DNA from 3 places in the Pseudomonas shahriarae genome. Region 2 is predicted to be linked to each of the others. Evidence: riboswitches for the same ligand, from Rfam matches in the RefSeq annotation. Region 2 holds a riboswitch; each other region holds the start of a gene.
The links. Region 2 has a riboswitch for cobalamin ahead of cobW (cobalamin biosynthesis protein CobW). Riboswitches for the same ligand answer to the same signal wherever they lie in the genome.
Positions count from the first base shown of each region.

Region 1: another riboswitch for cobalamin. It lies ahead of cobO (cob(I)yrinic acid a,c-diamide adenosyltransferase); the one in region 2 lies ahead of cobW (cobalamin biosynthesis protein CobW).
Region 3: another riboswitch for cobalamin. It lies ahead of HU773_RS11025 (TonB-dependent receptor plug domain-containing protein); the one in region 2 lies ahead of cobW (cobalamin biosynthesis protein CobW).

Region 1 is NZ_CP077085.1:1,806,065-1,815,935, forward strand. Features, by position in the region: gene purN (phosphoribosylglycinamide formyltransferase) at 1-156, opposite strand, end outside; gene purM (phosphoribosylformylglycinamidine cyclo-ligase) at 156-1,214, opposite strand; gene HU773_RS08095 (DUF2066 domain-containing protein) at 1,570-2,628, shown strand; gene HU773_RS08100 (AI-2E family transporter) at 2,672-3,745, shown strand; gene hda (DnaA regulatory inactivator Hda) at 3,961-4,665, shown strand; gene HU773_RS08110 (C40 family peptidase) at 4,879-5,508, shown strand; gene HU773_RS08115 (C40 family peptidase) at 5,653-6,192, shown strand; gene HU773_RS08120 (PQQ-dependent sugar dehydrogenase) at 6,326-7,639, opposite strand; cobalamin riboswitch at 7,739-7,986, shown strand; gene cobO (cob(I)yrinic acid a,c-diamide adenosyltransferase) at 8,067-8,678, shown strand; gene HU773_RS08130 (cobyrinic acid a,c-diamide synthase CobB) at 8,675-9,871, shown strand, end outside.
Region 2 is NZ_CP077085.1:3,318,640-3,328,510, forward strand. Features, by position in the region: gene cobN (cobaltochelatase subunit CobN) at 1-1,929, opposite strand, end outside; gene cobW (cobalamin biosynthesis protein CobW) at 1,932-2,993, opposite strand; cobalamin riboswitch at 3,087-3,286, opposite strand; cobalamin riboswitch at 3,375-3,581, shown strand; gene HU773_RS14740 (CbtB domain-containing protein) at 3,678-3,866, shown strand; gene HU773_RS14745 (CbtA family protein) at 3,878-4,579, shown strand; gene HU773_RS14750 (cobalamin biosynthesis protein) at 4,576-4,989, shown strand; gene cobM (precorrin-4 C(11)-methyltransferase) at 5,070-5,816, shown strand; gene nfuA (Fe-S biogenesis protein NfuA) at 6,896-7,480, opposite strand; gene HU773_RS14765 (fatty acid cis/trans isomerase) at 7,567-9,858, opposite strand.
Region 3 is NZ_CP077085.1:2,464,088-2,473,958, reverse strand. Features, by position in the region: gene cobF (precorrin-6A synthase (deacetylating)) at 1-109, opposite strand, end outside; gene HU773_RS11035 (histidine phosphatase family protein) at 157-723, opposite strand; gene HU773_RS11030 (hypothetical protein) at 1,064-5,344, shown strand; cobalamin riboswitch at 5,411-5,615, shown strand; gene HU773_RS11025 (TonB-dependent receptor plug domain-containing protein) at 5,707-7,647, shown strand; gene HU773_RS11020 ((2Fe-2S) ferredoxin domain-containing protein) at 7,647-8,006, shown strand; gene HU773_RS11015 (ABC transporter substrate-binding protein) at 8,003-8,917, shown strand; gene dkgB (2,5-didehydrogluconate reductase DkgB) at 9,032-9,835, shown strand; gene HU773_RS11005 (chemotaxis protein CheY) at 9,837-9,871, opposite strand, start outside.

The DNA.
Region 1 (9,871 bases), 1.5 Mb from region 2:
GTCCTGGGCGCGTTGCAGGCCGTAGGCGTCGCTGCGGTTGGAAATCACCGCAGCGATGCGCACCGGGCTGTCGCCGGCGCGCGTGCTGTCGATCAGGGCCTGCAAGTTACTGCCGGTGCCGGAGAGCAGCACCACGACATCACAGGTTGCTGGCATCAGTGAGCCTTGAGGTTCTTCAGTTCAACCTGGGCAGCACCTTCGGCAGCCGTGGCGATCTGACCGATCACCCATGGCTGCTCGCCGGCTTCACGCAGAACGTTCAGCGCGGTTTCCACGTGCTCTTGAGCCACGCAGATGACCATGCCCACGCCGCAGTTCAGCACGCGGTGCATTTCGGTCTCGTTGACGTTGCCTTTCTCTTGCAGCCAGTCGAAGACCGCCGGGCGCTGCCAGCTGGCCACGTCGACGATGGCCTGGGCGCCTTTTGGCAGTACGCGCGGGATGTTGTCCAGCAGGCCGCCACCGGTGATGTGGGCCATGGCCTTGACCGCGCCGGTGTCCTTGATCAGCTTGAGCAATGGCTTGACGTAGATGCGGGTCGGGGCCATCAGCAGGTCGGTCAAAGGCTTGCCGTCGAGCTGGGTGTTCTCGATGTCGGCGCCGGACACTTCGATGATCTTGCGGATCAGCGAGTAGCCGTTGGAGTGCGGGCCGGACGATGGCAGAGCCAGCAGGGCGTCACCGGCAGCCACCTTGGAGCCGTCGATGATCTCGGCTTTTTCCACGACGCCGACGCAGAAGCCGGCCAGGTCGTAGTCTTCGCCTTCGTACATGCCTGGCATTTCAGCGGTTTCGCCGCCGACCAGGGAGCAACCCGACAGTTCGCAGCCAGCGCCGATACCGGTGACCACTTGTGCAGCGGTCTCCACGTTGAGCTTGCCGGTGGCGTAGTAGTCGAGGAAGAACAACGGCTCGGCGCCGCATACCACCAGGTCGTTGACGCACATGGCCACCAGGTCGATGCCGATGGTGTCGTGCTTGTTCAGGTTCAGGGCCAGGCGCAGCTTGGTGCCCACGCCGTCGGTGCCGGAGACCAGCACTGGCTGCTTGTAGCCGGCCGGGATCTCGCAGAGGGCGCCGAAACCGCCCAGGCCGCCCATGACTTCGGGGCGCGCAGTGCGCTTGGCGACGCTCTTGATGCGTTCGACCAATGCTTCACCGGCGTCGATGTCTACACCGGCGTCCTTGTAGCTCAGGGAGGGTTGCTTGCTCATGATCCAGGCCTTTAGGGGGGATTCAGGGGTAACGACCGATGCGGTGGGCACAGAAGCTGAACACTTCAGGACGCCCAGCCGTTGACGGTCTGCGAAGGCGCGCGATTTTATCAGGCTTGAGGGGCAGCGGCCATCCTCGGGCCGACGGGCAGGGGCATATGGTGCTAAAAAAACCTTAATAGGCGCCGCGATCGCCTGTATTAAGGTATAGCCTTTAACCCGCTATCGTTATGACAGTACGAAAACTTACCGGGGCCTTGTGAATGTTTTGCCGGTCGCTGTGGTCACAGCCTTGCTTAACCTTCTTCACGCGGCCTGTTCCAGCCGCTTTTTTGTCGTTCGGGAATCTTTTTTCATGGGTCTGAGTAGATACTTTTTTGTTGGCTGTTTGTCGTTGGTCAGCCTGGCCAGTCATGCCGAAACCGTTAATGGTCTTTATCAAGTGCTGGAGCCGGTCAGCAGCCAGGCGCCGGAGGAGCGCGAACAAGCTACCCAGCGCGCCCTGCAGACCCTGGTAGCCCGCCTCACCGGCGACGCCAAGGCCGCCCAGGGCCCTGGCCTGGCGGCGATCCGCAAGGATCCGCAACAGATCATCAGCCAGTACGGTTACGACGCCGGTCCGCCGGAAAGCCTGCAAGTGGATTTCGATCCGGTCAGCACCGACCGCGCCCTGCGCGATGCCGGCCTGGCGTTGTGGGGCAACAATCGGCCGTCGATCCTCGGTTGGTGGCTGAGCGATTCCACTGAAGGCAGCAGCCTGGTCGGTGATGGCCAGTCGGCTGCCGAGCCGCTGCGCCGTGCGGCTCAGCATCGCGGCCTGCCTTTGCGCCTGCCGCTGGGCGATCTTGATGAGCAGATCGTCGCCACCGCACCCACTCTTGAAAGTGCCGATCCGGCCCCTCTGCGTGCGGCCTCCGAACGTTATGGCGCCGACGCCTTGCTGGCGGTGCATGCCCGTGAAGACGCGGGCCAATGGCAAGCCAAGTGGCGCCTGTGGCTGGGTGACAAAGCCGAGCAGGGCACGGTGCAGGGCGCCGACCCCGCGGCGTTGGCCGATGCCGTGCTGCTGGCAGTCAGCGAGCGCCTGGCGCCCCGTTTTGCGGTAAAAGCCGGGGTGTCCAGCGAACAGTTGCTGCAAGTGCAGGGCATGACCCTGGAGCGCTACGCCGCCCTCGGTCATCTGCTGGAGCCGTTTGGTGCGCAGTTGCAGCGGGTGGAGGGTGACCGGATCGTCTATCGGGTCAACGGCAGCAGCGAGCAGTTGCGCAGCCAATTGAGCCTGGCCAGGTTGCAGGAAGTGCCGGCTGGTGAGGCGCTCGCGCCACAACCTGTGCCGTCGCCCGTGGCCGAAGGCGCGCAGCCGGTGCCGGTGCCGCAAGCCGAACCTGAGCCGCAACTGCGTTTCCGTTGGTAAATGTTCTTCCTTATATAGAAGCAAATAACAGATGGAGTGGTTTATGGCGGATACGCGTCGTTGGGTGTGGCTTGGCGGGATTGTCCTGCTGTGCGTCTTGGTGTTCTTGCTGCATTCGATCCTGACGCCGTTCCTGGTCGCGTTGCTGCTGGCCTATCTGTTCGATCCCGTGGTGGATCGCCTGGAAAAGGCCGGGCTGTCGCGCACCTGGGGCGTGGTGGCGGTGTTTGCGCTGTTTACCCTGATCGTCATGGCGCTGTTGCTGTTGCTGGTGCCGATGCTGGCCAAGCAACTGTTGCGCCTGTACGAACTGGCGCCGCAAATGCTCGATTGGCTGCAGCACACGGCCATGCCCTGGGTGCAGTCCAAACTCGGCCTGGCCGATGGCTTCTGGAAGTTCGACAAGGTCAAGGCCGCGATCAGCGAGCATATGGGCCAGACCACCGATATCGTCGGGGTGATCCTCAGTCAGGCCACGGCCTCCAGCCTGGCGTTGATCGGCTGGCTGACCAACCTGGTTTTGATCCCGGTGGTGGCGTTCTACCTGCTGCGTGACTGGGACATCATGATGGCCAAGATCCGCAGCCTGCTGCCCCGTGATCGCGAGGAGCGCATCGTGTCCCTGGCCGGGGAGTGCCATGAGGTGCTGGGCGCCTTTGTCCGTGGGCAGTTGCTGGTGATGGTGGCGCTGGGGATTATCTACGCTGGCGGGCTAATGGCGATCGGCCTGGAACTGGGCCTGTTGATCGGCATGATTGCCGGCCTGGCGGCGATTGTGCCGTACATGGGCTTTGTCATCGGGATTGGTGCGGCGCTGGTGGCTGGCCTGTTCCAGTTTGGCGGTGACTTGTACCCGATGCTGGGGATTGTCGCGGTGTTCATGGCCGGCCAGGCCCTGGAAGGCATGGTGCTGACGCCGTTGCTGGTGGGCGATCGCATCGGCCTGCACCCGGTGGCGGTGATCTTTGCGATCCTGGCGGGCGGCGAGCTGTTCGGCTTTACCGGCATCCTCCTGGCGCTGCCGGTAGCGGCGGTGATCATGGTGCTGGTGCGCCATGTGCACGATGTGTACAAGGATTCGGGCGCCTATACGGGCGCCGATGACCCTCAGTTGTAAGACTGATCACAAACCCGGCTCAAGGCCGGGTTTGTTGTCTGTGGGGCTTGGCATTTAGCCATCGCGCCAAACAATCTCCAAAAAATCCAATGAGTTAACGCAAACCTTTGATTTTGCTTGTGGTCTGTTGCATTGTGCGCCCGGCGTCACGGGTATAAACTTTGCAAACTTTTCACAGAGGCCACTAACGGTTCGATTGGGACCGTTCAGTCAGCATGAAACCGATTCAGCTGCCCCTAGGTGTGCGTCTGCGTGACGACGCTACCTTCATCAATTACTACCCAGGCGCCAATGCCGCTGCACTCGGCTATGTCGAGCGGCTCTGCGAAGCCGACGCCGGGTGGACGGAAAGCCTGATCTACCTCTGGGGCAAGGACGGCGTGGGGCGTACCCACCTGTTGCAGGCCGCCTGCCTGCGCTTTGAGCAGATGGGGGAGCCAGCGGTGTATTTGCCGTTGGCCGAACTGCTGGACCGTGGCATCGGCATCCTCGATAACCTCGAGCAATACGAACTGGTGTGCCTGGATGACCTGCAAGCCGTTGCCGGCCGGGCGGACTGGGAAGAAGCGCTGTTCCATCTGTTCAACCGCCTGCGCGACAGCGGCCGGCGCCTGTTGATTGCCGCCTCTACCTCGCCACGGGAATTGCCGGTCAAGCTGGCAGACCTCAAGTCGCGGCTGACCCTGGCGCTGATCTTCCAGATGCGCCCACTGTCCGACGAAGACAAGCTGCGTGCCCTGCAACTGCGCGCTTCGCGTCGTGGCCTGCACCTGACCGATGAAGTCGGGCATTTCATCCTCACCCGTGGCACCCGCAGCATGAGCGCGCTGTTCGACTTGCTCGAACAACTCGACCAGGCCTCGTTGCAGGCCCAGCGCAAGCTCACCATTCCCTTCCTCAAAGAAACCCTCGGCTGGTAGCCAGCCCTTTAAAACCGGGGCCCCTGGCAAATTACAGGCGTCAGAAAACCTGCGTTTGGGCCGCTCTGGCCACGCAAAAGGGTCTAAATGGGGTTCAAGGGCTTAGATGACATGGGTCAAACAAGAAGTCACATAGATCACGATTGAATTTGCAAATCGATGTCATAGAAGGCATAGTCTCGGCTTCTTTACATATCAGCCACGGTCGTGCCCATGCTAAATCGCTTCGCACCCCTCGTGCCTCTCGCACTCGTTACCCTGTTGTTTGGTTGCGCCACCCACCCCCAGCAGGTGGTCGAGCAGCAAAAGCCGCAACAACAGCATCAAGCCAAATTCGTCGCAGCACAGTCTTCTTCTGTTTATGAAGAAGAGGTGGCGACCGAAAAAGAACTGGCCCAGTTCGCCGACAGCAAGCCTTATCAGCTGCCACTGCTGGCCGACAGTATCCTCGAACGCGGCATGTCCCTGATCGGTACCCGTTACCGTTTCGGTGGTACCTCTGAAGCCGGTTTCGACTGCAGTGGCTTTATCGGCTACCTGTTTCGTGAAGAAGCCGGCATGAACCTGCCGCGCTCCACCCGCGAAATGATCAACGTGGATGCACCGTTGGTCGCACGAAACAACCTCAAGCCCGGCGATCTGCTTTTCTTCAGTACCAACGGCCGTGGTCGCGTCAGTCACGCCGGTATCTACCTGGGCGATGACCAGTTCATCCACTCCAGCAGCCGCCGTAGCGGTGGGGTGCGGGTCGATAAGCTGGGTGACAGCTACTGGAGCAAAACCTTCATCGAAGCCAAGCGCGCTTTGGCGATGGCCCCGACTACCGTTACCGCTCGCAAGTAAAGTTAAAGTGATACTTGAAGTTTGACGCGTAAGCGCTAGAATCCTGAGATATTGTTGCGAACCTGACCGCGCAAGCTTGCTTGCGCGGTCTAGTTTTCAGCGTTCGGCAGCGAAAGCCGCATCCAGATCAGGATTGTTCTGCCCATGTCGACCTCGGCCCGCCTAATTCTTGTTGTTTGCGCCGCACTGCTCAGTGCCTGCGCCAGCCGTCCTCCACCTGCGCCTGTGGCCGTCAAGCCCAAGCCGGTATTCAACTATTCCACCCAGAACTTTTCGCCAGTGGCCGAAGATGTGCTGTTTCGCGCCCTGGGCCTGGTGGGCACGCCTTACCGCTGGGGCGGCAACACCCCGGATTCGGGGTTTGATTGCAGTGGTTTGATTGGTTTTGTCTACCGCGACGCCGCGGGCATCTCGCTGCCGCGCACCACTCGCGAGCTGATTGTGATGCGGGCCCAGGACGTGCGCGAAGATGCGCTGCAGACCGGCGACCTGCTGTTCTTCGCCACGGGCGGTGGCTCGCAGGTCAGCCATGCCGGCATCTACGTGGGTGAAGGGCGTTTCGTGCATGCGCCGCAAACCGGCGGTACGGTGAAGCTTGATACCTTGTCCAAGGCCTACTGGCAGAATGCCTATTTGAGCGCCAAGCGCGTGTTGCCGGCGGGGCAATTGGCGCGTAATCCCTAAGCCAAATATAAAACCCAATGTGGGAGCGGGCTTGCCCGCGATGGCGGTGTGTCAGTGGATAGATTCCTGACTGATCCACAGCCATCGCGGGCAAGCCCGCTCCCACAGTTGTTTTGGGGTGCTCGCAAATCATTTATTTGGCTGAAGACACCCGCCACACCTTATTCCCCACATCGTCCGCCACCAGCAACCCGCCTTGCTGGTCGATCACCACGCCCACCGGCCGGCCCATAGCTTTCTCATCACTGTTGAGAAAGCCGGTCAGCACATCCACCGGCGCGCCGTTGGGCTTGCCCCCCGCAAATGGCACAAAGATCACCTTGTACCCGCTGTGCGGCTTGCGATTCCACGAACCGTGCTGGCCGATAAAAGCGCCTTGGGCAAATTGCGCCGGTAGGGTGTTGCCTTCGGCAAAGGTCAGGCCCAGCGACGCGGTGTGGGGGCCGACGGCATAGTCCGGCGCAATGGCCTTGGCCACCAGGTCCGGGTCCTGCGGCGTGACCCGTACATCCACATGCTGGCCGTAATAGCTGAACGGCCAGCCATAAAAGCCGCCATCCTTGACCGAGGTGATGTAGTCCGGCACCAGGTCGCTGCCGATTTCATCGCGCTCGTTGACTGCCGTCCACAGCTTGCCGCTTTGCGGCTCCCAGGCCATGCCATTGGGGTTGCGCAGCCCGGAGGCAAAAATCCGCTGCTTGCCGCTGGCCCGGTCGACTTCCCAGATCGCCGCACGCCCCTGTTCGGCTTCCAGGCCGTTTTCACCGACGTTGCTGTTGGAGCCTACGCTCACATACAACGTGTTGCCGTCCTTGCTGGCCACCACGTTTTTCGTCCAGTGGTGGTTGAGCGGACCGCCCGGCAGGTCGATGACCTTGGTGCCCTGGGCCTTGATCGCGGTTTCTCCCGGTTGATAGGGGAAGCGCAGCAGCTTGTCCGAGTCGGCCACATACAGGTCGTTGCCCACCAGGGTCATGCCAAACGGCGAGTTGAGGTTTTCCAGGAACACCGTGCGGGTTTCCGCCACGCCATCATGGTTGGCATCGCGTAGCAGGGTGATACGGTTCGGGCTGGGTACGCCGGCACCGGCACGGCCCATGACCTTTTCCATGACCCAGCCGCGAATGCCCTTGGAGTCATCCGGCTTGGGCGGCGCATTGGTCTCGGCCACCAGCACGTCGCCATTGGGCAATACATACAGCCAGCGCGGGTGATCCAGGCCTTCGGCGAAGGCGCCAACCTGGGTGCCGGCGGCGGCCTTGGGCTTGGCCCCGGCGGGCCAGCCAATCGCCGGGGCGATGTTGACGGTGGGGATCAGGGTTTTATTCGGTTCCGGCAGCTTGGGCGACGGCCCGGTGCCATCGGATACCTGCAAGGTTGAGCTTTCGCCACAGGCGGCGAGTGCGCCTGCGGCCATGATCAATAGGGCGAGTCGGGTCTTGTGCATGTTTTTCTCCTCAATGCCTGTAGTCATAGAGGTATGGCGCGCGGCGATGGTTCAAGTACGTGGCCGGCTTTAATTGACGCTGTACCCCCAACCCACTAACCTTCGCCGCTTGTTTCAGGTGCTCTGTGGCGTACGCGCCGACCGAGTGAAACAGGGAAGCCGGTGAGTGCGCGCACTTTTCTACAGTGTGGCCACGATCCCGGCGCTGCCCCCGCAACGGTAAATGAGTCAAGACGCTGCTTTTGCCACTGTATCGCCTGCGATATGGGAAGGCGCATCGTCGGCTTGCCCTGGTCAATCGGGCGCCACTCATGAGCCCGGAGACCGGCCTGATTCATCCAACAGCATCACGGTGGGCGATGCTTGGCTTCATTTAAGTTGTCTTTTCCTGCCCGCCGTTTTTGTCCAGCCCCAACGGAGAGCTGCCATGACTGATACCCCTGATCGTGACGAACGCCACCTGGCGCGCATGCTGCGCAAAAAAGCGGTGATTGACGAGCGCATTGCCAATTCACCGAATGAATGCGGTTTGCTGCTGGTGTTGACCGGCAACGGCAAAGGCAAGAGCAGTTCGGCGTTTGGCATGCTGGCCCGGGCCATGGGGCACGGTATGCAATGCGGTGTGGTGCAGTTCATCAAGGGCCGTAACAGCACCGGTGAAGAACTGTTCTTCCGCCGCTTCCCCGAGCAGGTGCGCTTCCATGTGATGGGCGAGGGCTTTACCTGGGAGACCCAGGACCGCCAGCGCGATATCGCCGCCGCCGAAGCGGCCTGGAAGGTCTCCCGGGAAATGTTGCAGGATCCGTCCATCGGCCTGGTGGTGCTGGATGAGCTGAACATCGCGCTCAAGCACGGCTATCTGGACCTGGACCAAGTGTTGAGCGACCTGCAAGCCCGGCCACCGATGCAGCACGTGCTGGTCACTGGCCGCGGGGCCAAACCGGAACTGATTGAAATGGCCGATACCGTCACCGAAATGGGCATGCTCAAGCACGCGTTCCAGGCCGGTATCAAGGCACAGAAAGGCATCGAACTTTGAACCAGCCGCGCCATTGCCCAGCGGTGCTGATCGCCGCGCCGGCGTCAGGCCAGGGCAAGACCACTGTTACCGCCGCGCTGGCCCGTTTGCATCGCAACCTGGGGCGCAAGGTCCGGGTGTTCAAGTGCGGCCCGGACTTTCTCGACCCGATGATCCATGAGCGCGCCAGTGGTGCGCCGGTCTATCAATTGGACATGTGGATGGTCGGCGAGCAGGAAAGCCGTCGCCTGTTGTGGGAAGCCGCGGGGGAGGCGGACCTGATCCTGATCGAGGGCGTGATGGGCCTGTTCGACGGCACACCGTCCAGCGCCGACCTGGCGCGCCACTTTGGCGTGCCGGTGCTGGCAGTGATCGACGGCACCGCCATGGCCCAAACCTTTGGCGCCCTGGCGCTGGGGTTGGCGCGTTACCAGGCGGACCTGCCGTTCGCCGGGGTCCTGGCCAACCGCGTCGGCACCGTGCGCCATGCGCAGTTGCTGGAAGGCAGCCTGACCGAAGGCCTGCGCTGGTACGGCGCGCTGTCCCGGGAAACCGGGATCGAGCTGCCCAGCCGCCACCTGGGCCTGGTGCAGGCCAGCGAGTTGAATGACCTCGATCTGCGCCTGGATGCCGCCGCCGCCGCCCTGGCCAGCAGTTGCGAGGTAGCGCTGCCACCGCCGGTGGAATTCGCTGCGCCGGAGGTGATCGAGGCCCAGCCGTTGCTGGCCGGGGTGCGGATTGCCGTGGCCCGTGACGAAGCCTTTGCCTTCACCTATGGCGCCAGCCTCGACTTACTGCGGGCGATGGGCGCGCAGTTGCACTTCTTCTCGCCGATCCATGACCGCGTGCTGCCCGACGCCGACAGCCTCTATCTGCCCGGTGGCTACCCGGAGTTGCATCATCAGGCGCTGTCGCAAAACACCGCGATGCTGCAGGCGATCCGCTCCCACCACAGCGCCGGCAAACCATTGCTGGCCGAATGCGGCGGCATGCTCTACCTGCTCGACTCCCTGACCGATGTCGAGGGCACGCGTGCCGAACTGCTGGGGCTGCTGCAAGGCGATGCGGTCATGCAGAAACGCCTGGCGGCCCTGGCCCTGCAAACGGTCGAATTGCCGGAAGGCGAATTGCGCGGCCACACCTACCATCATTCCCTGACCAGCACGCCGTGGCAGCCGATTGCTCGTGGCCTGAGCCCCAATGGCGGGCGCGGC
Region 2 (9,871 bases):
CAGAGCGCGTCGCGGATCGAGCAACTGCGCCTCGTAATACTCATCCGCCAACAATTCCAGACTGCGCAATGGGCCATAGGTTTCGGCGCGGGTCAGCGGCGGCATCAAATGGTCGATGATCACCGCCTGGGTCCGGCGCTTGGCCTGGGCACCCTCGCCCGGATCATTGACGATAAACGGATAGATGTTCGGCAGCGGTCCCAGCAATGCATCTGGCCAGCAGTTCTCGGACAGCCCGACGCCTTTACCCGGCAGCCATTCCAGGTTGCCGTGCTTGCCGACGTGGATCACGCCATGGGCGCCGTAGGTGTGGCGCAGCCAGAAATAGAACGCCAGGTAAGCGTGGGGCGGCACCAGGTCCGGGTCGTGGTACACCGCGCTGGCATCCACCTGGTAGCCCCGCGCCGGCTGGATGCCGACAAAGGTCAGGCCCAGGCGCAGGCCGGCGATCATCATGCGCCCGTCGCGGCACATCGGATCGTTATGAGGCGTGCCCCAGCGTTCCAGCACGGCCTGGCGGTTGGCCTCGGGCAAGCGATTGAACATCGCCTGGTATTCGTCCAGGCCCAGGCTTTGATGGCAGGGGCGCAGGTCGAGGCTGTCCAGGTCGTTGGTGACACCGCCGAGCAGGTCATGGATCAGCGCAGTGCCGCTGGCCGGCAATGCATCCGGCAGCGGATAACCCTCGGCCTGCAGGGCCCGCAGGATATTCAAGGCCGCGGCCGGGGTGTCCAGGCCCACGCCATTACCGATGCGCCCATCACGGGTCGGGTAGTTGGCGAGGATCAGCGCAATGCGCTTGTCGGCATGCGGCACCCGTGCCAGCTCGACCCAGCGCCGCGCCAGTTCGGCGACAAAGTCCATGCGTTCGGGGGCCGCGCGGTAGCACACCACGTCCGATTGGCTGCGCTCGCTGCGCCAGGCCAGGTCCTTGAAGCTGATCGGGCGGCTGATGATGCGCCCGTCCAGCTCCGGCAAAGCAATGTGCATCGCCAGATCACGCGGGCCGAGGCCCTGCTCGCTGGCTTCCCAGCCGGGCTGGTTGTCCTGGGCGCAGATCGCCTGGATCACCGGGATATTGCGGCGAAACGGCCGCAGATGGGGCGCTTCGGGGCTGGATTGGGCAAAGCCGGTGGTGTTCAGAATCACCGCCGCCCCGACCTCATCCAGCAAATCCTCGACCACTGTCAGGCAGCCGGGCTCTTTCAGGCTGGCCACCGCCATCGGCAGCGGGTTAAGGCCCGCTGCCTGCAAGCGTTGGCAGAACACATCAATAAAACCGGTATTGGCCGCCTGCAAGTGCGAGCGGTAGAACAGCACCGCTGCCACCGGCCAATCGGTGTTCCAGTCCGCCTGCCAGTCATTGAGGCGGGCATTGGCGGCGCGCGGGTGATAGATCGCGGTGCGCGGCAGAGTTTGCGGCTCGGCCCACGGGTAATCGCGGCCCAGGAAGCTACTGGCCAGGCAACGATAGAAATCCAGCGCATTCCCCAGCCCGCCCTGGCGCAGAAAGTGCCACAGGCGGTCACGCTCCACCGCACCCACGGTGCTCAGGCCGCTGAGTTCGGGATCGGGGCGATCATCCCCCGGCACCAGGATCAACTGCACGCCCTGCTCGGCCAGCTCCACCAGGCGTTGGATGCCGTAGCGCCAATAGCCGATGCCGCCGTGCAGGGATATCAGGATGACCTTGGCGTGGCGCAGCACCTCATCCACATACAGGTCCACCGAGGCGTGGTTCTGCACCTGCATCGGGTTGGCCAGGCGCAGGCTCGGGTAGTCGTCGGGCAGTTGCTGGGCGGCTTCGGCCAGCAACGCCAGGCTGGAATCGCCGCTGCACAGGATCACCAGCTCGGCGGGGGTTTGTCCCAGGTCGGCGATGTTGTCATCGGAGACGAAGCCACCGGGCTGGGTCCTGAGCAGGTGCATGGTTAAACGCTGAGCGCGGCGCGCAATTGCGCTTCAAGGCCCGCCGCATCCAGGTCCTGACCGATCAGCACCAACCGTGTGATGCGCGCTTCGTCAGCGCCCCAGGCCCGGTCGAAGTGCTTGTCGAAGCGCGTGCCCACGCCTTGGATCAACAGGCGCATCGGCTTGTTGGGGATCGCGGCGAAGCCTTTGACCCGCAGGATGCCGTGCTGCACCACCAATTGCGTCAGGGCGTCCAGCAGCAGCGCTTCATCAGCCTGTGGCAGGTCGATGGAGATGGAGTCAAACGCATCGTGATCGTGGTCATCTTCACCTTCGTGGTGATGATCGTGATGGCTATGGCGCCCGTCGATATGCTCCTCGGAGCCGGCACCCAGGCCAATCAGCACATCCAGAGGCAGGCGGCCGCTGCTGGCTTCGACGATTTTCACTGCTGGCGGCAGTTCTTCGGCGACTTCCAGGCGTACACGGGCCAGGTCTTCAGGGCTGATCAGGTCGGTTTTGTTGAGGATCACCAGGTCGGCGCTGGCCAGTTGGTCGGCGAACAACTCGTGCAGTGGCGATTCGTGGTCCAGGTTCGGGTCCAGTTTGCGCTGGGCGTCGACCTGGTCCGGGAACGCGGCAAAGGTGCCAGCGGCCACGGCCGGGCTGTCGACCACGGTGATCACTGCGTCAACCGTGCAGGCGCTGCGGATTTCCGGCCACTGGAAGGCCTGCACCAGGGGTTTGGGCAGCGCCAGGCCAGAGGTTTCGATGAGGATATGGTCGAGGTCGCCACGACGGGCCACCAGCTCGCGCATCACCGGGAAGAACTCTTCCTGTACGGTGCAGCACAGGCAGCCGTTGGCCAGTTCATACACGCGCCCGCTGGCTTCTTCTTCGGTGCAACCGATGGAGCACTGCTTGAGGATCTCGCCGTCGATACCCAGTTCGCCGAATTCGTTGACGATCACAGCAATGCGCCGACCCTGGGCGTTGTCCAGCATGTGCCGCAGCAAGGTGGTTTTGCCCGAGCCGAGAAAGCCGGTGACGATAGTGACGGGGAGTTTGGCCAGTGTTTTCATCGGATGCCCTTTGGGGCGGGCATACGGGACGACTGGCCCTGCAGCGGCGTGCAGGTGCTGGATTCGTCACCGGATCACCCCGCCCGGTTGAAATGGAAAATCGGTTGCGAGGCAGGTCTCCTGGCTTGGGGCTTGCCGGCCTTGCGGCTGGCGCTGGCTGCGCCTTCCCGCCGTATTGGCAGTGGCGTGGCAGTCAGATAAACCCTTTACAGTTGCGGGGGCAGCCGCGGCTTGGACCGCGTTCCCTTCTTAGCTTCGACCGCAGCCGAAGAACCTCGAAGGTGCAAGGCTACGCAGTGCTTGAGGGACGGTCAATTCAAAACCATGCGAAGAGCCGCGGTGCCCAGCTACAGATTGACGGCCATCCCGCGCCCATGCTCTCCTACACATCTTGTTTCGGGTGCCCTTTACAGGGTGAAACGGGAAACCGGTCAATCATGCATGCATGACCAATCCGGTGCTGCCCCCGCAACGGTAAGCGAGCGAAGCGTCACAGCCACTGTGCTTCTGGCATGGGAAGGCGATGCTTTCAGGACTCAGGAGAGCCCCCTCGCAAGCCCGGAGACCGGCCCGAAAAATCAAATAACAAACCCGCGGTGGGCGGGCGCTGTTCAGAACCCTGCGTGCCCGGCTCGCGGGGTTTTCATGCGCTCGTGTCACCCTGCCACTCGAAAGGGACGTGCCATGTCGATCATCAGCAGCACCTCACACACCGCCAGCCGCTCCGCCACCTTGAGCCAACGCCTGACCGCCGCTATCGGCGCGTCGATCCTCGGTGCGTGCCTGGTGTATTTCGCCGGGTTCTCCCATATCGAGGCCGTGCACAACGCCGCCCACGATACGCGCCACAGCGCCGCCTTCCCGTGCCATTGAGACCTGCAACCATGATCAAGCGAATTGCGCAAACCGCAGGTTTCACCGGCCTGTTGGCCGCCCTGCTGCTGACCCTGCTGCAAAGTTTCTGGGTGGCTCCGCTGATTCAGCAGGCGGAAACCTACGAAAACGCCCCGGCCACGACCGAAGTGCATGAGCATGCGCCTGGTGCTGCGGCCCACAGCCACGACGCCGAGGCCTGGGAACCGGAAGACGGCTGGCAGCGCGTGCTGTCCACCACTGGCGGTAACCTGGTGGTCGCCGTAGGTTTTGCGCTGATGCTCGCCGGCCTGTACACCCTGCGCGCCCCGACCCGCACCGCCCAGGGCCTGCTCTGGGGCCTGGCCGGTTACGCCACCTTTGTGCTGGCACCGACCCTCGGCCTGCCACCGGAACTGCCCGGCACCGCTGCGGCGGACCTGGCGCAACGGCAGATCTGGTGGATCGGCGCGGCAGCCTCCACCGCCGCCGGTATCGCGCTGATTGTGTTTGGTCGCAACTGGCTGCTGAAGATCCTCGGCGTGGCGATCCTGGCGGTGCCCCATGTGATTGGCGCGCCACAGCCCGAAGTGCACTCGATGCTCGCCCCGCAGGCCCTGGAAGCGCAGTTCAAGATCGCGTCGCAGCTGACCAATGTTGCGTTCTGGCTGGCCCTGGGCCTGATCAGCGCCTGGTTGTTCCGACGCAATCGCGACGACCAGCACTCGGCATGACAGCAGCCACCACCGCGCCGACCCTGGTGGTCGGCCTGGGTTGTCAGCGTGGCTGCAGCGTCGCGGCGCTATTGGCGCTGTTCAATGAAGCCTTGGCTGGCGCGGGAATCGACCCTCGGCACATCAGCGCACTGGCGAGTATCGACCGTAAACAGGATGAGCCAGGGTTACTGGCCCTGGCCGAACACTTGAGGTTGCCACTGCAGTTTTTCAGTGCCGAACAGCTGGCGATCCACGAAGCGCAATTGAGCCACCGCTCTGCTGTCGCGTTTGCCCATACCGGCTGCCACGGCATCGCCGAAAGCGCCGCCCTGGCCCTGGCCGAGCACTTGGCCCAGCGCCCTGCCCGCCTGTTGATCAACCGCCAGAAAAGCCCGCAAGCCACCTTTGCATTGGCGTGCGCGGGCTGAATTCCCGATAATCCGCCTCCTTGATCATGAGCGGTCTTCATCTGCAGCCCGCCTCGCCGGCTTTTTCACAGGAATCCTCCATGACCGTCTACTTCATCGGCGCAGGCCCCGGCGACCCGGAACTGATCACCGTCAAAGGCCAGCGGCTGATCCGCAGTTGCCCGGTAATTATCTACGCCGGCTCCCTGGTGCCGGCCGCCGTGCTTGAAGGCCATCAGGCCGAAACCCTGGTCAACAGCGCCGAACTGCACCTGGAGCAGATCATTGAGTTGATCAAGCATGCCCATGAACAGGGCCAGGACGTGGCGCGGGTGCATTCTGGCGATCCGAGCCTGTATGGCGCGATTGGCGAGCAAATCCGCCATTTGCGCGCACTGGGAATTCCCTTCCAGATCATTCCCGGCGTCACCGCCGTGGCCGCCTGTGCCGCGTTGCTGGAGGCGGAGCTGACCTTACCGGATATCGCCCAAAGCGTGATCCTGACCCGCTATGCCGATAAAACCACGATGCCTGCGGGGGAGTCCTTCGACAGCCTGGCCAGCCACGGCACTACCATGGCCGTGCATCTGGGGGTCAATCACCTGGAGAAAATCGTCGCCGAGCTGCTGCCGCATTACGGTGCAGATTGCCCGATTGCCGTGGTACACCGGGCGACCTGGCCGGATCAGGATTGGGCGATTGGCACCTTGGCGGATATTGTCGGTAAGGTGGCAGCCAAGGGGTTCAGGCGCACCGCGCTGATTGTGGTGGGTCGAGTGCTGGCCAGTGACAGCTTCAGCGAATCCTCGCTGTATCGCGCAGGGCACGCCCACCTCTACCGACCCTGACACTGTGGGGGCTGGCTTGCCTGCGATTGCGGTTTAACCGGCTGTAGAGAAGTCGCCTGACCCTCCGCTATCGCGGCATGAGTCTCTACATAGTTCTCTTCTGGGGGGTGTGTACATATCCGTTGCTGCGGTTACGGCGGCTATTGGTTCCGCTCTTACAGCGGGTCACTTTTGGAAAAGAGCCCGGAGTGCCGGCCCAGCCAAAAGTAACCAAAAGGGCTCTTGCCCCACCACTCGGTGCCTCGCCTAGGCTCGGCATGCCCGCAGTCAGGCATTGCTCCGTGGGCCCGCCGCGATCGGCCATCCATGGCCGTGTCGCGGCTAACCCGGCATCCATGCCGGGGTGCCCACTGCGCAATACCTGCCTGCGGCCAGCGTGGTTTAACGGGGCGCCTAAGATCAAAAACCAGATCAAAAGCAGAGCAACATCGACAGCAATGCCAAAGCCGGGGCGCGAAGCTGCATTCCCCTGTGGGAGCTGGCTTGCCTGCGATGGCGGTGTATCAGTCGATAAATGTATTGGCTGAGACACCGCCATCGCAGGCAAGCCAGCTCCCACAGAGGTACGCGCACGCCTCGACGATCAGGTCGGCTGTCAGGCCGCCTCGCTTTGCTTTTGATCTGAGGCGCCCCGTTAAACCACGCTGGCCGTCATCCGATATTGATTTGGGGGGGTAAACCGGCAGGACGCCGGTTTAGCCGCGCTGGGCCATGGATGGCCCATCGCGGCGGCCCCCCAAATCAATGTCGGATGACGGGCACACCGAGCCTAGGCGAGGTGCCGAGTGGTGGGGCAAGAGCCCTTTTGGTTACTTTTGGCTGGGCCGGCACTCCGGGCTCTTTTCCAAAAGTGACCCGCTGTAAGAGCGGAACCAATAGCCGCCATGACCGCAGCAACGGATATGTTCACAAACCCAACAAGCACTGGATAAAAGAGATGTATAGATACCTACGGCTATCGCATGCAAGCCAGCTCAAAAAGCTCATCTTATTTGTTAGACAAATCGTGTAACTTGCTAACTTTAAAGCATAAAAAAACGGCGCTCACGGACGCCGTTTTTTTGTTTGCAGCGAACACCTTAATAGTAGGCGTTTTCTTTCTGCGTATGGTCAGTCACGTCACGGACGCCCTTGAGCTCGGGAATCCGCTCCAGCAACGTACGCTCAATACCTTCACGCAAGGTCACGTCAGCCTGCCCACAGCCCTGGCAGCCGCCACCGAACTTGAGCACGGCGATACCGTCATCCACCACGTCGATCAGGCTGACCTGGCCGCCATGGCTGGCCAGGCCCGGATTGATCTCGGTCTGCAGGTAGTAGTTGATACGCTCGTTGATCGGGCTATCGGCATTGACGTTCGGCACCTTGGCGTTGGGCGCCTTGATGGTCAGTTGGCCACCCATGCGGTCAGTGGCGTAGTCGACCACGGCATCGTCAAGGAAGGCTTCGCTGAAGGCGTCGATATACGCGGTGAAGCTCTTGAGCCCCAGGGCGGTGTCTTCAGGCTTTTCTTCGCCCGGCTTGCAGTAGGCAATGCACGTCTCGGCGTACTGGGTGCCAGGCTGGGTGATAAAGACGCGGATGCCGATACCCGGGGTGTTCTGCTTGGACAGCAGATCAGCCAGGTAATCGTGGGCGGCGTCGGTAATGGTTATGGCAGTCATGGGAACTCCTCACAGGCTTGCCGGCAGTTTACGCCAATCGCCGCGACGGTACAAAGTCCTAGTATTTTTGTCAGGCAAATCCACACCTACAGGTTCTCGTAGCGATTCATATCCAGCACACCCTCTTCCACCGGAGTGGTTTCGCGGATGTATTGCGATAAATCGTGGAAGTACTCCCAGAACTGCGGGTGGCTGCGGCGAATGCCCCAGCGTTCGACAATCCGTTCAAAGCGCTTAGCGTCCCTGGCCAGCTCCATGTCCTCGACAAACTCGGGCACATCCTCGGCCGGCACATTGAAGATGAAGTTGGGGTAGCTGCTGAGCACGCCCGGATAGATCGTCAGGGTATCCAGGCCCGGTTGATAGCGATAAGCCTCGCCGAGCATAAAGGCCACGTTGCTGTGGGCGCGGTTGCGCAGCAGGCTGTAGACCTCGCGTTTGCCGCTCGGAGTCTGGATGCGCAGCAAGGTGGCTTCCGGCAACTGCTCGATCACCTTGAGCCCGGCCGCCGGCCTTGAGGTCAGGCGGCTGAGGGTTTGTTCGACGTCGCGCAGTTGCGGGTCGATACCCAGACGTGAGCAGTAGGCACTGATGCAACGGTTGATCGGGTCCGGGCTGGCGTTCAAGTCGGCATACCGGGCCAGCAACTGGTTGGCAAAGTCCCGTTTCGGGTCCTGCGGGTCCAGCTTCAGGCCGCTGGGCTTGTCATTGTCGATGGCTTCATAGTCCAGCCACAGCTTGACCTTGCCGCTGTTCTGGTACCAGTCGTCGAGCAAGCCATCGCGCGAATCCGCCGGCATCAGGCGCAGGAAGTTCTGCTCGGCGCCATTGCGGATCAGGTCGAAATACAAACGGGTCTGGGCCTGGTGCGAGACATTGCCGAACACGTCGAAATTCACCGCCAACTGATAATAGGTGCGCTCCAGCAGCGGGTAGTCGAACAGCCACATCGTCTGTGGGACTTCGCCAATCAGGCCCTTGTTCACCGAAGCGCTGTCGAAGTGGCGGAAGATGCTCAGCAACGCGTTGTCATTGCCCTGCCACAGGCTCGACCAGCCCGGCGCCGGCAAATCAGCGTAGTTGTCGCGGCGCAGTACCTCGTATTCATTGCGTTTGTCACGGTAGGCCAGCCACAGGCTCAACACACTGCCCACGTCATCGTTCTGCCCCGGCATCGCCAGCAGCGGCGTGGCCTGGCCGCGATAGCGGGCATCGGTGATGTACAGGTCATGGTCCGGGTCCTGGAACAGGGTCCAGAAGTTGTCGCGGATTACGTCCGTGGCAATCTGCCCACGGCACACCGGCCCACGAATAAACGTGCGCACGAAGTATTCGGCGTTATCCAGCATGAACTGGTAGCGCGCCTTGACCGGGATCGCCTCGAACGTTTCAAACGGGTTGGCCCGACGGCCAGGGCCGTAGCCCGGCAGCGCCGTGGCTTGCCAGTCGCCACTGTAGAACAGCGACTTGACCCGCTCCATCTTCGCCGCGCTGAAGGGGTAGGTAATGTGGGTCTTGTGCACGATCACCCCTTGCACCGGCCACAGGCGGTAGTACACGCGGGTGCCAGGGTCGTCATTCGGACGACGGGTGTTGATCAGGTCGATGGGCTGGCCGCTGGGCGTACGCGAGCGGACCCACTGGAAAAAATGCCCCGGCTCACCGCCCTCGAAATAGATATGAGCGAGGAACAGATGCTCGAACAACCAGCGCGCCACCAGGCTTTCCCGGGCGCCGGGCTGGTTCAGCAGGTTTTCCCATTGCTGTACCTGCAAGGCTTCCTGGGCACTCGGCGCCAGGCCCTGCTCATCAATAGGCGCACCGGACGCCAGCCAACGCTGCAGGGTCTGGTATTGCTGATCGGTCAGGCCGGTGACGGCCAACGGCATGCCTTCCTTGGGGTGCGCGCCGGCGTAGGCGTCGAACTCCCCCGGCAATGGGCACATATTCTCGCGGTTCAGGCCCAGCACAATCTCTTCGGGCAGCTTGGCATTGGGCGCCAATGGGGTTTTATGACCCAGTTCCAGCATGCGCGCCATCAGCGCCGCCTGGGTGCCCTGGGCATCTAGCACCGAGGCAAAACCGTGGCGCTGCCAGGCGGCCTTGCCAAAGGCGTCATAAAACAGCCGGGTCGGCTGCGACGCCTGGCTGCGCTCGCCGTCATACACCGGCAGCTTGCTCGCGCCGCGTGCCGCACCTTCGCCACTGCCCAGGTTGAGCTGGCAGGCGGAGTCGTAGCAGGCATGGCAGGCCACGCATTTCTCGGTGAAGATCGGTTGAATATCGCGGGTATAGGAAAGCGCCGGGGCGGGTCCGTTGGCCTGCGCGAGGCAGGCGACCAGCGCCAAGGCGGCGCCGGTGATGAGGCGAAGTTGCATGTATCCGGTCCCG
Region 3 (9,871 bases), 850 kb from region 2:
CCTTGTCCATCAGGAAAAACACGTCGGTGCGGTTAAGCGCCTTCACCGCCTGCATCGTGATGTAGTCGGGGTTGCCGGCGCCAATGCCGATGATCAGGATCTTTTTCATGAAGGGGTTCTCAGTGCGGGGCTACGATTTTGCCATGTTCGCGCGGCTCAGGTCTCGCGTGTTTCCAGGCGCAGGCGCCACACACCGTTGAAACGCAGTTCGGTGGAGGACAACGGCTCCACATCTATCCGGTTGAACATCGCCAGCGGGCCTTGCATGACGCAGAGCAACGCGGCGCGGATCACAAAGGGGTGAGTCACCGCCACGACATGGCCCGGGATCTGCTCCAGGGTGTGCAGCCACTGCCCGACCCGTTCACACACTTGTGCAACGGATTCGCCGCCATGGGGAGCGGCCGTGCTGTCCGTCAACCAGGCCTGCAAAGCCTCGGGTTCGGCTTGCTCTATCTCATCCAGGCGCTGCCCTCGCCATCGCCCGAAATCACAGTCGCGCAGGGCCTCGTCTACCTGCGGGTGCTCGCCAAACAGCAGGGCCGTCTGCCGGGTGCGCAGCTCGGGGCCGCACAGCAAACGGGGGGCGCGCTTGAAGCGCTTTGCCTGGGCCAACGGCATCTGCTGCCCCTCCGTCTCCAACGGTTCATCCAAGGCAAAACGCGAGCGTTTGCGGGCCTGGGTGCTGGCGTGGGCAATCAGGGTCAAGCGAGTGGCCGGCATACAAAGCTCCACGGGTTAAGTGATTTCTAGATGTCACAGCGATCCAGGCAAGTCGCGCCACTGTAGGCCGCCCACACGCCGTAAACCAGCCCCTGTGGATCGCACTTGAAGGCGCTTACAACCTGCAGCGGAACTGATGCTCGTCGCTCATCACCCAGTCATTGCCCTGGCCGCTGAATCACTGCGTTCAAAGAATCATCCCCCCCTTATTTTCAAGGACGTGTCCATGAATTCTATCGAATCACGCCTACCTAGTTTTTCCAATGCCACACGCTCCTTCGCAGAACCCCCGCCGGAATCGGGCGCAGCCCACTCGTCAAGTCGATCCCGGCGCGACGCCGTGGATGTGACTGCCCACGAACTGGAGAATGCCCGGCAACTCGTGCAAGACAGTGACCGCGAACTGGCGAAACAGTACGCCCTGACCCTGGCCTCTCACGAGACATCCAACGAGCCTGCTGCAGACTTCGACCCGAGCAAAATGACCGTTAACAACATCCCGCCCTACTCCACATTCGGCAGGGCCTGGAAAAAATTCAACGACGCCTTGAAAGCAGAGCCTTTTGCAACGTTTGCCAAAAACAACACCATCAATACGCAAAACTTTACCTGGACCCCCAGTTCAGCGTCGCTGGACTTCGAAATTCGCGGTGCGTCTGGCCACTTCTCGAAATACACCCCCGGGTGGGAAGCGGCATCCGCAGACGTTGCCGCTGCGGCAAGAGCACTGGAACCCAGCGCTGAGCACTCCTTCGCGCATACCGGGGAACACAGTGCTCCGCTGGCGCTGATCGGCGACTTCTACGGCCATGACGCCTACAGCACCAAAAGCCAGCGGTCAGCCTCAATCGAGCAGTTGCTGACCCAGCAATCGTTTCCCTCCCTCCTGCCGGCAAACACCAATAGCCTGCAAGCTGCACATATCGTCGAACAGCAACGCCAAACCGCAGAGGTCCTCGCCAAAGAACCCGCCTCAGTGCCTCTTGAGCAAACGCCGTCCGCGCAGGTTGATGAGGCTGACCGGGAGTTGGCGCAGAACACCGCGACAGCCCTGCTGACGCTGCGCAAAGAAACGCGCCCCGCTGCTGCCCTGCCCCCTGCCAGGCGCCTGTTTCTGGAACTGCCGCCCCTTTCGACACTGGCCCAAACATTCAAGGCATTTAACGAAGCCCTCTCCAGTGAGGCTTTTTTGGATTTCGTCGAAAAAAACAACCTGGTCGTTGCCAACCTCAGGGTGGACCCGACCACCGGCAACCTGCTGGTCCGCAGCCCCAAAGGCTCCGATGCGCCGCCCAAGATGTTCACGCACGATGACTCGTCAGGCTGGGCGCAGGTGGCCCCGGCCATAGTGGCGCTGGCGAAAAAACTGAGTGCCGGAACCGGGGCGCTCGTACCGTGCTTCAACGTTGAAACCGCAAGCCTGGGCCAGGTTCTGAGTTTCTATGGCGAGCCGCCAGCGGATCCCAGCCTGCAAGGCGTGCTCAAGCAGAGCTCGGCCCTCAATCGCAACGGCTTCAGCGCGTTGACCAACGCTGCGCACGACCCGCGATCACGGGAGGTCAAGCAAAACCAACTGGCCGTCAAACAACAACTCGATCAGCAAGCTGCCGCCGATAAACCCATCACCATCCCTCCCCGCCGCTCCCCGACCGCCGAGATTGCCAGACAGCAGTTTGCCGGCGAGCCCGGTTTGCAAGCGGTCGTGGGACGGCTGCTGACGGACGCCATAAAGAGTGCATCACCCGGGCTGGACTTCGACATCAATCAGGTCGACTTGGCCCAGCCCGACCCGGACAACCCGGGTCAGTTCAAACGCAAGCCGCTGACGACGCTGGCCCTGGAATACCTGGTAGACGGTGCGGTCCCCGACTTGCCCGCCAACAGCAAACTGGTCGACACCCGCCCAGACGTCCTGACCCATACCGGCAACACCCCGGACACCCCACTCGCCGTTGACATGGGCGCGATCCAAAGCGCATTCCGTGCGCTGCCAGGCCAACTGGCGCAGGCGTTGACAACCGACGTATCCAACTATTGGGACCAGCCCGCCTTCGGCGCCCCCACCCGTGCAAGCCTCAGCCCGTTTGCCGGCAGTCGCCGGACACTGATCAGTAACCTGTTACGGGACAACCTGCGACTGGCCGCACTCAAGCAGCCGGGCCTGGACGATCTGCAGCGCGAAACCCTGGACCTGGTGGTGCGCTACCCCAACGGATCGACGCGCCCAAGCTCCAACGACAGTGCCGAGGTGACGGTATTCAACCTCGGCAGCATTTCAGAGCCCAACCAGGGCGCGATAGAGTCCACTTCAGCCAACCTGCTGATTCAGCGCCATGTCGGCGAGCGCACGATTCTGCTGCTGTGCGAACCCAGCGGCAAAGTCACCCCCTATGACTCCTACGCGGCGTTCAACGCGGCACGGGAGCGACAGCTCAAAGCGCAGGCCCCTGAACAACGGCTTCTCAACACCTTGCGTAAGGTCGACGGCAATGCTTTCCAGGCCCAGGCCGAGACGGTGATCACTCAGCGTCTGGATAACAGCCTTGCTCCCGACCCCAGCTGGCTGAACCTGGACACACTGGATCAGCCTTCACGCAAGATGCCCAGTTGGGTCAGCAACGCCACCGAGGCCGAGCGTGTTGTCTTGCGTGAACTGAGCCTGCAACTGGCGAGTATCACCCAGCGCAATAAAGGGCGGACCTACAACAGCGATATCCCGGATATCCGGCCCTTTGCCGAACAGGCTTTCGATCAACTGAAGGCGGTGAGCCACCCGGCGAAAAACCTGGAGGTGGTGTTCAAGGTGCCCGTCGGCGGCAACTCGCCAGGTGGGGTGGTCAGCGGCAGTCTCCATCGCGAACGCATGAGCATGACCGATGTGCTCCTGAAAAACCTGTCGGGGCTGCCCAGCCGCGACGTGGAGGTTTATCTCAAACCGGGTAACACGCGGGTTCCGGAGCTGGAAAAGGATGGCGAACTGCAGAAACTGATCGAGAAGGTCGACGTGGGTAAAAGCTACCCCGAGCTGCTCAAGCGCGAACTGCTGGACGATCCCGTCAAAAAAGCCCAACGCCAGTCCCTGTTTGCCCAGCAAGTCCCCGTGGAACTGCAGATCAAGGCCCTGGAGCTGGCGGTTAACAAACAATCGGGGTTCGATACCACAGGGTTGCGCTACGTGCAGGCGGCCGTCAACCCGCAACCCGGTGCACAGACCGTCGATGGCAAAGAGATCGTCGTCCGCCCGCTGGCGTTCGTTGCCGGGCCAGGCGCCACACCCGAGGTGGTCGACAACATGTACCTGATCGAACCCGAGGACAGCATCAGCGGCCCGCATATTCTCTACCGCCCATTGATCGCCGACGCACCGCTGCTGCAATTCCCCACCCGCCAGGCCTTGCTGGAGGCCATCCAGCAACCGGGGCGCCTGCAAAACGACATCCTGGCCTGGTTTCCCGACAACGCGACCCGCGACTACTACAAGGCATGGAGTTTCAAGGAGCCCTCCACCCAGACCACCAGCCTGTTTGGCGTGGGCGACGGAGAAACCGTTCCCGCTGCGCCCACACTGGCGGTGGGCGGCTATGCCGCTGCCGATGCCCTGAAGGCCAAACTGCAAACCGGGCAATTGATGAACCACCTGTACGACGCCAATGCCCAGGGCGTGATCAGCATGGCCGAACAACAATCTGTCTCCGACGCCGAAAGCCGCTGGGCAACGCTCAAGGAAGGCGGCTATCTGTTGCTCAACGCGGTACTGCCGGCCCTGCGCGGCCCCGGCGCTGCCATTGGCACGGCGCTGCAGTTCCAGGGCATTCTCAGCGACCTGCAAACGCTGGCGGACAACGCCACGCCGGACAAAGAAACGGCCATGGCGGATTTGCTGCTCAACTTTGCAATGCTGGTGACCCACTCTCGAGCACGCTCCTCACGCAGGCCGGTCGATCCCCCACCGACGCCGGAGGTGACCCAGGCAGCGCTGCGCAGTGGCAGCCACAACAGCATCATCGAGGCGCCGAATGGCGAAAAGGTCCGGCGCCTGATCGTGATGAAGGGCAACATGCAAAAGATGCAACTGATCAAAGGCAACCTGTTCAGCTTTGAAGATGAATACAAAGGCAAACCTCGGCTCAACATCAACGCTCATGGTCGCGACCTCAGCTTCAGGGAACAACTGTCCGGTAAAAGCTCGACCATCCTGTATGACGGTGCTGAGCATACCGCCGAGCAACTGCATGCCCACTTGCTCGCCAAAGGCATTGATCCCAGCCAGTTCGACAACGTTCGCTTGCTTGTCTGCTACTCCGGCAATGGCGCCGAGAACTCCTTCGCCGCCGAGTTCCAGCGGCTGATCAACAAGCCGGTAAAGGCCTTCGTGGGCACCGTGACCGTGACCCCGAGCCCCGAGCTGGTCACCGCCGAGTTCAAGACCGGCATCCAGATGCATGGGACGCAGAAAGGCCCAAAACTGGTGAGTGACACCTACGCCCAATACGACAGCGTGGACACGGTCAAGGACCGCACGGGTATTTCCCTGATCCGCAACCCGCTCGAATATGTGCTCTTCTCCTACTACCCCGTGTATTTCCCGCCCCGCACCGGCGCCACCGCGGCAAGCCGCTGAGCATCAGCACACTGGCGGCACTGCACAATCGCTGCGCCAGATTGACGAAAGGGCCTGCGAATGTTCAGATGCCGCCCTGTTTCAGGTGCCTTATGCCGCCGTGCATAGGGTGAAACGGGAAACCGGTACGCTCATTCGAGCAAGTCCGGTGCTGCCCCCGCAACGGTATTCGCGTGACCCCTTCGACACACCACTGTGGCCAGAGCGCCATGGGAAGGTGAAGGGTTCGATACGCGAGAGCCCGGAGACCGGCCTGGAATTTCTGTTTGGCATAATCCTGCGGTGGGCGGGCATGGGCCGGTATCGGTGTGTGCCCGGTGCCTTCTCCTGCGTGCTTCTGCGAAGATACTTTCGAGAAGACTATGATTTTCCAACGTTCCTCTACCTCTGGCCCGACCCTGCTCCTGGGTTGCCTGTTCAGCCCGCTGCTGCTCGCCGATGACACAGCCCTGGTGCTCAACCAGCAGATCGTCTCTGCGCCGTCGGTGGAATCCACCACCGTGGCCGATATGGCCCAGTACGGCAGCAAAGTCGAGATTGTCAGCCGCGAACAGATCGAACGCGCCGGCCCCAGCGCCGATATCACCCGGGCGATGCAGATGTTTATTCCCGGCTTTTACGTTGCGCCGAAAAACGGCCCCTTCGACTACGGCACCTATTCCCTGCTGGGCGGGCGCAATGACGACACCCTGATCCTGCTCGATGGCGTGCGCCTGAACAACCGCCTGTACGGCGGCCTGTACCTGGACACCCTGCCGGCCAACGCCGTGGAGCGCATCGAAGTGCTCAAGGGCGGCCAGAGCCTGTTGTTCGGTACCCAGGCGGTGGCGGGTGTGATCAATATCGTCACGCGCAGCCCGCAGACCCGTGACGTGTCCGGCGAAACCAACCTGGGCGTCGATACCTTTGGCGGCACCACCGGCGATGCCCGGGCCGAGCGGATTTTCACTAACGGCCTGGGCGACCTGGGCCTGCTGGCGTACGTCAGCCACAACGTGTCCGAGGGTTACCAGCCGTTTCGCAACCGTGACATGAGCAACGTCAGCGACAAGAAACGCTCCTACGAAGTCACCACCTTCGGCGCCAAGGCCATCCAGTCCCTGGGCGATGATTCGCGCCTGGAGCTGTTCTACCAGTACTCCGACGCCAACCTGGACTTCGCCGGCGCCACCAACAACCGCAAGACCACCAACGACCGCGTGCAACAGATCGCCACGGCGACCTTCGAGCAACGCCTCAATGAACGGCTGAGTTACTTCGTCAAGGGCCATATCAACGATTGGGACACGCGTTACTCGCGGGTCAACAACACCGCCGACGGTGGCACCGTGGTGCGTAACCGCGATGACTACTGGGGGTTCACCGACTGGGGCGTGCAAGCCGAAGGCAAGGCTGAGCTTGAAGGCGGCCATGTGCTGGTGTTCGGCTCCGACAACCAGTGGTTCAAGGGCCAGGACGATGTACTGATCATCGACAACAACAAGGCCGAAGCCCACGCCCTGTACAGCCAACTGCGCCCGCAGATCGACGCCCTGCCCGACTGGCACCCGAGCATCGGCCTGCGCCACGAAACCATGAGCGGCGGCGACAGTGCCACGGTCGGCATGCTCACCTCGCTCTACGACCTCAATGCCAACTGGGCCCTGCGCGGCCAGTACGGCAGCGCCTACAAGCTGCCGAATGCCGAGCAATTGTTTGTCAATGAACCCGGCGACGAGATCGGCAACCGTAACCTCAAGCCGGAAAAAAGCCGCAACGCCGAGCTGGGCCTGGACTACAAGGGCCTGCTGGCCGACCGCGAGTTCAGCGCCAGCGTGACCCTGTTCAAGCGCAAGATCACCGACCTGATCACCCTCGACGATAGCCACTGGGTCAACGGCCAGGGGCAGATCCAGGTGCGTGGCTTCGAGGCCGACGCCAAGCTGGCGCTCAACCAGCAGTGGAGCCTGCAGGCGGACATGACCCGCAACCTGACCGAGTCGCGCGCCGGCGTCACTCTCAATGATGTGCCAAGCTTCTTCGCCCGTTCACGGGTGGGTTTCGAGTCGCAGAATCGCCTGTGGGGCGCCGGCGCGGCCATCCGCTATATCCACGATGTGATCAGCTCGAAAAGAGTCGAATACGGCCACTATTCGGTGGTGGACGCCGACGCCTACCGCTACCTCGACAACGCCCACCAACACCGCGTGAGCCTGCTGGTAGAGAACCTGTTCGACCGCGACTATGTCACCAGCCGCTCCAGCAATGTCGACAACCTGGGCCGACCGTTCACCACGGAGGTGCGTTACACGTATCGCTTCTGATGACTGAAATCACACAAATCGACGGGGTGGACAGCCACCCCGACTGGTCCCATATCCCCGAGCATGCCCGCCATGTGCTGCTGTGCACCGGCCCGCGCTGCACCCAGCGCGGCGCCCTGCAGCTCTGGAAAACCCTGCGCCGACGGCTGCTGGAACACCAGCACATCGAAGTGCCCGGCGGCGTGCTGCTGACCCGCACCCATTGCCAGTTCCCCTGCAACCTGGGGCCGGTGCTCACGGTGTACCCGGAGCGCTGCTGGTACGGAGTGCGCAGCAAGGCCGATGCCGTACGCCTGGTGGATGTGCACCTGGTGGGCGGCGAGGTGCTCGAAGAGTTATTGATCCGGGAGCGCCCATGAAACGCTTGGGAGGATTTGCCATCGCCCTGGTGTGCAGCGCCTCGGCCCTGGCGGACAGTTATCGCAATTGCCAACAGGAGTGGCACCTGCCCCATACGCCGCCGGCGCGGATTGTCGCCCTCAACCAGCACGCCGCCGATATGCTGCTGGCCCTGGAGGCCGGCCCGGCGCTGGTGGGCGTGGCGTACCTGGATGACAACGGCGCCGCGCATAAGCAGGGCACATATTTCGCTGTGCCGGTGATTGCTCCGCGCTACCCGGCCAGCGAGGTGCTGTACGGGCAACAGCCGGACCTGGTAGTGGGCGGCTTTGCCACGGCTTTTGGCAGCGGCATTACTTCACGCACCGGGCTGGCGGGTAATGGCGTGGCTTCGTATCTGCTGGAGTCGGCGTGTGCCGGGCATTCCCTGGATTACTTCGGGCACATTCGCAATGACCTGCTGACCCTGGGCAAGCTGCTGCATAAACCGCAGCGGGCCCGCGAGCTGATTGACGCCCTGGACACCGACCTGGCCAGCGCCCAGGCATTGGCCAAGCCCGCCAAGCCGCTGTCGGTGTTTTACCTCGACAGTGAAGTCAACGGCCTGGACAGCGAAGGACGGCAAGGTTTCGTCACCACCCTGCTGGCGGCTGCCGGAGCGCACAATATATTGGCTGGGATCAACCAGTACCGGGTCACGGTCAGCAGTGAGACGTTATTGATGAGCGATCCGGATGTGATCCTGCTGGCCGACGCCGTGTGGTCCCCTGCCAGCCGCAAACGCCAGTTGCTGACCCGCGACCCGGTGCTGTCGCGCCTGCGGGCGGTGCGGGAAAACCGCATGATCGATATCCCGTTTACGCACCTGGTGCCCACTGTCGGCAGCGGCAAAGTGGTGCTGGAGTTGGCCCACGAGCTCAACACCTTGTAGGCGCGGGCCACTCATGACTTCTGGTCAAGAGTCATTTGAACAAGCATGGGTGTTTCGCCTGGCGCCGGCAGCCGATACTCAACGCCATTGTCCATGCCACAACAGGAGTCACACATGTCTATTCCCGCATTCGGCCTTGGCACTTTCCGCCTGCAGGGCCAGGTGGTCATCGATTCCGTCAGCACCGGCCTCGATCTCGGCTACCGGGTCATCGACACCGCGCAGATCTACGACAATGAAGCCGAGGTCGGCCAGGCCATCGCTGCCAGCGGTATCCCCCGCGATGAACTGTTCATCACCAGCAAGATCTGGATCGCCAATTTTGCCGAAGGCCAGTTGATCCCCAGCCTCAATGAAAGCCTGCGCAAGCTCCAGACCGACTACCTGGACCTGACCCTGATCCATTGGCCGTCGCCAGAAAACCAGGTACCCGTCGCCGAGTTCATGGGGCAGTTGCTGGAAGCCAAGCGCCTGGGCCTGACCCGGCAGATCGGCATCTCCAACTTCACCGTAGCGCTGATGGAAGAAGCCATCGCCGCCGTCGGTGCCGAGAATATCGCCACCCACCAGATCGAGCTGCACCCCTACCTGCAAAACCGTAAGGTGGTGGATTTCGCCACGCGTCACGGTATCCAGATTACGTCCTACATGACCCTGGCCTACGGCGAAGTGCTGAAAGACCCGGTGATCCAGGCAATCGCCACACGCCACCAGGCCACACCGGCACAGGTCGCCCTGGCCTGGGCCATGCAGCTGGGGTATGCGGTGATTCCGTCCTCGACCCAGCGCGCCAACCTGCAGAGCAACCTCAAGGCTGTGCAACTGACGTTGAGCCAAGCCGATATGGCGCAAATCGAAGGCCTTGAGCGCGGCCATCGCCTGATCAGCCCCAAGGGTATTGCGCCGCAGTGGGACTGAGCTAAACCGCCGGGTTGCGCGCCAACTCCCGCAGCC